DNA from 2 places in the Bradyrhizobium australafricanum genome. Region 2 is predicted to be linked to the other one. Evidence: riboswitches for the same ligand, from Rfam matches in the RefSeq annotation. Region 2 holds a riboswitch; the other holds the start of a gene.
The links. A riboswitch is a leader RNA that binds a small molecule or an ion and turns the genes downstream of it on or off. The one in region 2 is predicted to bind glycine.
Positions count from the first base shown of each region.

Region 1: it holds a riboswitch for glycine, as region 2 does, so the genes downstream of both, J6525_RS35895 (D-amino acid dehydrogenase) here and gcvT (glycine cleavage system aminomethyltransferase GcvT) in region 2, are expected to answer to the same signal.

Region 1 covers NZ_JAGKJL010000058.1:33,410-36,817, forward strand. Annotated here, with positions in the region: gene J6525_RS35890 (M20/M25/M40 family metallo-hydrolase) at 238-1,368, shown strand; glycine riboswitch at 1,460-1,566, shown strand; glycine riboswitch at 1,570-1,684, shown strand; gene J6525_RS35895 (D-amino acid dehydrogenase) at 1,750-3,108, shown strand; gene J6525_RS35900 (ABC transporter permease) at 3,269-3,408, shown strand, end outside.
Region 2 covers NZ_JAGKJL010000039.1:66,927-70,334, forward strand. Annotated here, with positions in the region: gene alaS (alanine--tRNA ligase) at 1-1,532, opposite strand, end outside; glycine riboswitch at 1,734-1,821, shown strand; gene gcvT (glycine cleavage system aminomethyltransferase GcvT) at 1,963-3,108, shown strand; gene gcvH (glycine cleavage system protein GcvH) at 3,129-3,408, shown strand, end outside.

The DNA.
Region 1 (3,408 bases), on a different contig from region 2:
AAGCCGGCTTATTCGTTATGCATGCGGTTCGTTATTTAGGCGAACTAACATGCTGTATGGCTTGTGAAATCGAGACTTGCACCAAGCGCCAAGCGCGTCAATCGGTTTCAGGTCGCATCGGACGTACACAAACGAATGAGGCCGCGCGCCAGATTTTGGCTTTACAAAATCGTCGGCTGAGATTTTCGTAACGCGCGCGCGATGCCGGCGCCGTCAGAACAACAAGAGAGAACAACGATGAACCCCGCCAATCTCCCCTTTGATTCCGAAACGATGCTGCAGGGCCTGCGCAGCTGGGTGGAATGCGAAAGCCCGACCTGGGACGCCGCCGCGGTCGAACGCATGCTCGATCTCGCCGCCCGCGAGATGGCGATCATGGGTGCGACGATCGAGCGCATCGCCGGACGCCAGGGCTTCGCGGGCTGCGTCCGCGCCCGTTTTCCCCATCCGAAACAAGGCCAGCCCGGCATCCTGATCGCCGGCCATCTGGACACCGTTCACCCCGTCGGCACCATCGAGAAGCTGAAGTGGCGGCGCGAAGGCAACAAGTGCTTCGGGCCGGGCATCTTCGACATGAAGGGCGGCAACTATTTGTCGATCGAGGCGATCAGGCAATTGGCGCGCGCCTCCTTTACGACTCCGCTGCCGATCACCGTGCTGTTCACCCCCGACGAAGAGGTCGGCACGCCGTCGACGCGCGACATCATCGAGGCGGAAGCCGCGCGCAACAAATATGTGCTGGTGCCGGAGCCCGGCCGTCCGAACAACGGCGTCGTCACCGGCCGCTACGCGATCGCGCGCTTCAATCTGGAAGCCACCGGCAAGCCCAGCCACGCCGGCGCAACGCTGTCTTCCGGCCGCTCCGCGATCCGCGAGATGGCGCGGCAGATCATCGCCATCGACGGCATGACCACCGAGGACTGCACCTTCTCGGTCGGCATCGTGCATGGCGGCCAGTGGGTCAATTGCGTCGCGACGACCTGCACCGGCGAAGCGCTCAGCATGGCCAAGCGCCAGGCCGATCTCGACCGTGGCGTCGAGCGCATGCTGGCATTGTCGGGCACCACCAACGACGTGACCTTCAAGGTGACGCGCGGCGTTACGCGCCCGGTGTGGGAGCCGGATGCGGGCACCATGGCGCTGTATGAAAAGGCAAAAGGCCTTGCGGCAGCGATGGGTCTCGATCTGCCGCACGGCAGCGCCGGCGGCGGCTCGGACGGCAACTTCACCGGCGCGATGGGCATCCCCACGCTCGACGGCCTCGGCGTTCGCGGCGCCGATGCACATACGCTCAACGAGCACATCGAGGTCGACAGCCTCGCCGAGCGCGGCCGCCTGATGGCGGCACTGCTGGCGACGCTGGACTGACATCGATTGCACTGCACAACACGTTGGCACTGCCGGATCGAAATTTAGCCTTGTCCATTTTTGAGGCTTCGCCTACGGTCCGGCCGTCCAACGCGACGATGCGGGAGAGATCGAAGCGACAACAATCGTGTTGTTGCCTTCGGCGCCGACGGAGCAACCGCCCCGGAAACTCTCAGGCAAAAGGACTGTATCGTCAGGACGATCTGGAGAGAGACGAACATGGCCGCACATCGAGGGCCATGACGTCCACCGAAGGGGATAGTTCGCTTCAGGCCCCGGCCCGATGCGGATCAAGCTCTCAGGTACCGTGACAGATGGGGCGCCGATGCCGGTTTCACCGGTGGTTCGGCGACTCTAACCCACGGGAGCCTGACAACTATCATGCCACACATCGCGATCATCGGCGCCGGCATCACCGGCGTAACGACGGCCTATGCCCTGCTTGAACGCGGCTACAAGGTGACTGTCCTCGACAGGCATCGCTACGCCGCGATGGAAACCTCGTTCGCCAATGGCGGACAACTCTCCGCCAGCAATGCCGAGGTGTGGAACAGCGCCGCGACCATCCTCAAGGGGCTGCGCTGGATGCTGAGAAGCGACGCGCCGCTGCTGATGAACCCGAAGCCGAGCTGGCACAAATATTCCTGGATCGGCGAGTTCGTAGGCCACATCACGCGCTATCGCGGCAACACCATCGAGACCACGAAGCTCGCCATCGAAGCGCGCAAGCATCTGTTCTCGATCGCAGAGCGCGAGAACATCGCCTTCGATCTCGAACGCCGCGGCATCCTGCACGTCTATCACGACAGGGCCGGCTTCGAAGCCGGCCTCAAGGTCAACACGCTGCTGCAGCAAGGCGGGCTCGACCGCCGGCCGGTGACCCCGGACGAAATCCGCGTCATCGAACCCGCGCTGCAGACAACCTGCTATGGCGGCTTCTTCACGCCGTCGGACGCGACCGGCGATATCCACAAATTCACGCGTGGGCTTGCCGACGCCTGCATCCGCCGTGGCGCGAGCTTCGTCCATGAAGCCGACGTCGACACCATCGCACGCGGCGATGACGGCTTCCGCATCGGCTGGAACGAAGCTGCTTCACATGATGCTGCGGTCCCGACACGCCAGCAGCTGCAGGCGGACGGGATCGTGATTTGCGCCGGCGTGGCGAGCCGCCACTTCGCCAGCCTGCTCAACGATCGCGTCAATGTCTATCCGGTGAAGGGCTATTCGATCACGGTGCAGCTCGATGCGCCGCAAAGCCGGAATGCCGCCCCAACCGTCAGCCTGCTCGATGAAGCTGCGAAGATCGTCACCAGCCGGCTTGGCGCCGACCGCTTCCGCGTCGCCGGCACTGCCGAGTTCAACGGCTTCAACCGCGACATTCGCGCCGATCGCATTCAACCGCTGGTGGACTGGGTGCGGCATCATTTCCCGGAGATCGATACGTCGAAAGTCGTGCCATGGGCGGGCTTGCGCCCGATGATGCCGAACATGATGCCGGTGGTTCGCGCCGGACGGATTCCGGGCGTGTTCTACAACACGGGCCACGGTCATCTCGGCTGGACGCTGTCGGCGGCGACGGCGCAGATGGTGGCCCAGGCGATCGACGATTGGCGCGACCTCGATACGCCGCCGATGGCGCCGTCGTTCGGTGCCGGGCTCGACGTGCCTGCCAACGCGCGCAAAGCTGAAATCAATCCACCTTCCAGTGGACTGCTTCGAACTTCACCGGAGGAATAATCGCGGCCAACAGGACTGATTAGCTGCACCGCAAAATCCGCAGCACCGATGGCATGGGACTTGCTCAAGTTCTACCGTGAGTCTGCTACCATCTGTGCTACGGTCTGGTGTGCAACGGTCCCGCTGGGGACTTCATCGACCACAACCCAACGGATCAAATTTGCTCGGATATCTGCTTCGCCGCATCCTCGCCGCCATTCCCGTGATGGGCGTGGTGGCTCTGTTCGTGTTCCTGTTGCTGCGGCTGACGCCGGGCGACCCGGCCGCCATCCTCGCCGGCGACAACGCGACGCCCGAACA
Region 2 (3,408 bases):
AGCACGCCGGTGTCGCCGACCTGGCCGCCGGACTCGCCGTAGAACGGGGTCTGGTTCAGCACGATCGCGCCGCTCTCGCCGGCCTTCAGGCTCTCGACCTCGGCGCCGTCCTTGATCAGCGCCGTCACCGCGCCTTCCGCGCTCTCGGTTTCGTAGCCGAGGAATTCGGTCGCGCCGAGCTTCTCGCGCAGCGGGAACCAGATCGCCTCGCTCGCCGCCTCGCCCGAACCTGCCCAGGAGGCACGCGCCTTCACGCGCTGCCGCTCCATCGCGTCGGTGAACGACGCCTGGTCGACGTTGATGCCGCGCGACTTCAGCGCGTCCTGCGTCAGATCGAGCGGGAAGCCGTAGGTGTCGTACAGCGTGAACGCGGTGTCGCCGTCGAACATGTCGCCCTTCTTGAGGCCGGCGCTCTTCTCGTCGAGGATCGACAGGCCGCGCGCCAGCGTCTTGCGGAAGCGCGTCTCCTCCAGCCGCAGCGTCTCCTCGATCAGCTTCTCCGCACGGACCAGATCCGGATAGGCCTGACCCATCTCGCGGACGAGCGCCCAGACCAGGCGATGCATCAGCGGCTCGCTCGCGCCCAAGAGCTGTGCATGGCGCATCGCGCGGCGCATGATCCGGCGCAGCACATAACCGCGGCCCTCGTTCGACGGCAGCACGCCGTCGGTGATCAGGAACGCCGACGAGCGCAGATGGTCCGCGATCACCCGATACGACCCAACGTTCTGCTCGTTCGGACCGTGCCCGAGGGTAGACGCGGCGGCATCGATCAGATTGCGGAACAGATCGGTCTCGAACACGCTCTCGACGCCCTGCAGGATGCAGGCCATGCGCTCGAGCCCCATGCCGGTGTCGATCGAGGGACGCGGCAGCGCTACGCGCTCCTCCTTCGTCACCTGCTCGTACTGCATGAACACCAGGTTCCAGAATTCGAGGAAGCGATCACCATCCTCCTCCGGGCTGCCCGGAGGTCCGCCCCAGATGTGCTCGCCGCGGTCGATGAAGATTTCGGAGCACGGACCGCACGGACCGGTATCGCCCATCGCCCAGAAATTGTCCGAGGTCGGGATGCGGATGATGCGGTCGTCCGAGAAGCCCGCGATCTTCTTCCAGTAGCCGGCCGCCTCGTCGTCGGTGTGGTAGACGGTGACCAGCAGCTTGTCCTTCTTCAGCCCGAAATCCTTCGTGATCAGATTCCAGGCGAGCTCGACCGCGCGCTCCTTGAAGTAATCGCCGAACGAGAAGTTGCCGAGCATCTCGAAGAAGGTGAGATGGCGCGCGGTGTAGCCGACATTGTCGAGGTCGTTATGCTTGCCGCCGGCGCGCACACACTTCTGCGACGTCGTGGCACGCTGATAGCCGCGCTTCTCGACGCCGGTGAAGACGTTCTTGAACTGCACCATGCCGGCATTGGTGAACATCAAGGTCGGGTCGTTGCGCGGAACCAGCGGCGACGAGGCCACGATCTCGTGCCCGTTCTCCTTGAAGAAGTTCAGAAATGTCGACCTGATGTCGTTGACGCTGCTCATGTTCATCCAATCGGAAAAGGGGCCGGCCAGCCGCAAAAAGGCGTCATTTTCCGGCCGAACGCTTTTAGACATTGCTAGCTGCGGTGTCCAGAAACTGTGCAGGCGGATCATGGGCTTGCCGCGGCAGCACAAAGCCCATTGGATAGTTGCTGCAGCTGCGTTGACAGTCTTGGTGGCGCCGTGTTTTCTACCTACCTATACCTAGTCACGTCGGGAGAGACCGGCTTACCGCCGGCGCCGAAGGAGCAACCGCCCCGGAAACTCTCAGGCAAAAGGACCGCGTGACGTCTGACATCTGGAAAGAGACGCTGGGGTTCGCCCCGATGCGTCCGCCGACGGGATAATACTCTCAGGCACAGCGACAGATGGGGCTTTCTGCAGGTTTCTCAAGGGGAAATAGGTCCCCGGCGGGAACCGCGAGGGCCCTGTGATGCTTGCGCGCGAAACCTCCCCGCTGAAACAGACCCCGCTGCACGCGTTGCACCTTGCGCGCGGCGCCAAGATGGTGCCGTTCGCCGGCTACGACATGCCGGTGCAATACGCGGCCGGCGTGCTGAAGGAGCACCTGCACACCCGCAAGGAAGCCGGCCTGTTCGATGTGTCGCACATGGGCCAGCTCGTGCTGAAGGCCAAATCCGGCAAGGTCGCGGATGCCGCGCGCGCGCTGGAAAAACTGGTGCCGCAAGACATCGTCGGCATCGCGCCGGGACGGCAGCGCTACGCCCAATTCACCAACAATGACGGCGGCCTGCTCGACGACCTGATGGTGGCGAATTTCGGCGATCACCTGTTCCTCGTGGTCAACGCCGCCTGCAAGGCCGAGGACGAGGCGCATCTGCGTGCGAATCTCTCCGACGCCTGCGAGATCGTCTCGCTGGCCGACCGCGCGCTGATCGCGCTGCAGGGCCCGAAAGCCGAATCGGCGCTGGCGAAATTTTGCGCAGACGTCAGCTCGATGAAATTCATGGACGCCGGTCCGCGCCGCGTCGGCGACGTCGACTGCTTCGTCTCGCGCTCCGGCTATACCGGCGAGGACGGCTTTGAGATTTCCGTGCCCGCAGACAAGGTGGAAGCCCTGGTCACCGCGCTGCTCGACAATCCCGACGTGCTGCCGATCGGACTCGGCGCGCGCGACAGCCTGCGGCTCGAAGCCGGGCTGTGCCTTTATGGCCATGACATCGACACCACGACGACGCCGGTCGAAAGCGCGCTGGAATGGTCGGTGCAGAAGGTTCGCCGCAGCGGCGGCGCCCGCGCCGGCGGCTTCCCCGGCGCCGACAAGATTCTCGCGCAATTCACCGATGGCGCCGCGCGCCGGCGGGTCGGCCTGAAGCCCGACGGCCGCGCACCGGTGCGCGAAGGCGCCGCACTGTTCGCCGATGCCAGCTCGACCGAGCAGATCGGCAAGGTGACCTCGGGCGGCTTCGGCCCGAGCCTTAATGCGCCGGTCGCGATGGGCTATCTGCCTACCGCCCTTTCCGCCGTCGGCACCATCGTTTTCGCCGAAGTGCGCGGCCAGCGGCTGCCGCTGAAAGTCGCCGCTACGCCCTTCGTCCCCAATACCTACAAACGCTAAACGCCAAAGGATCGATCCCCATGACGACGCTGTACACGTCCGACCACGAATGGCTCCGCATCGAGGGTGACGTCGCCACGATCGGGATCACCGACTATGCGCAGTCGCAGCTCGGCGACGTCGTGTTCGTCGAACTGCCCAAGGTCGGTCGCAGCCTGAAGAAGGCCGAAGCCGCCGCCGTGGTCGAATCCGTCAAGGCCGCCTCCGACGTCTACGCACCGATCAGCGGCGAGGTGGTCGAGGTCAACGACGCGCTCGCCGCCGAGCCCGCGCTGGTCAATTCGGACGCCGGCGGCAAGG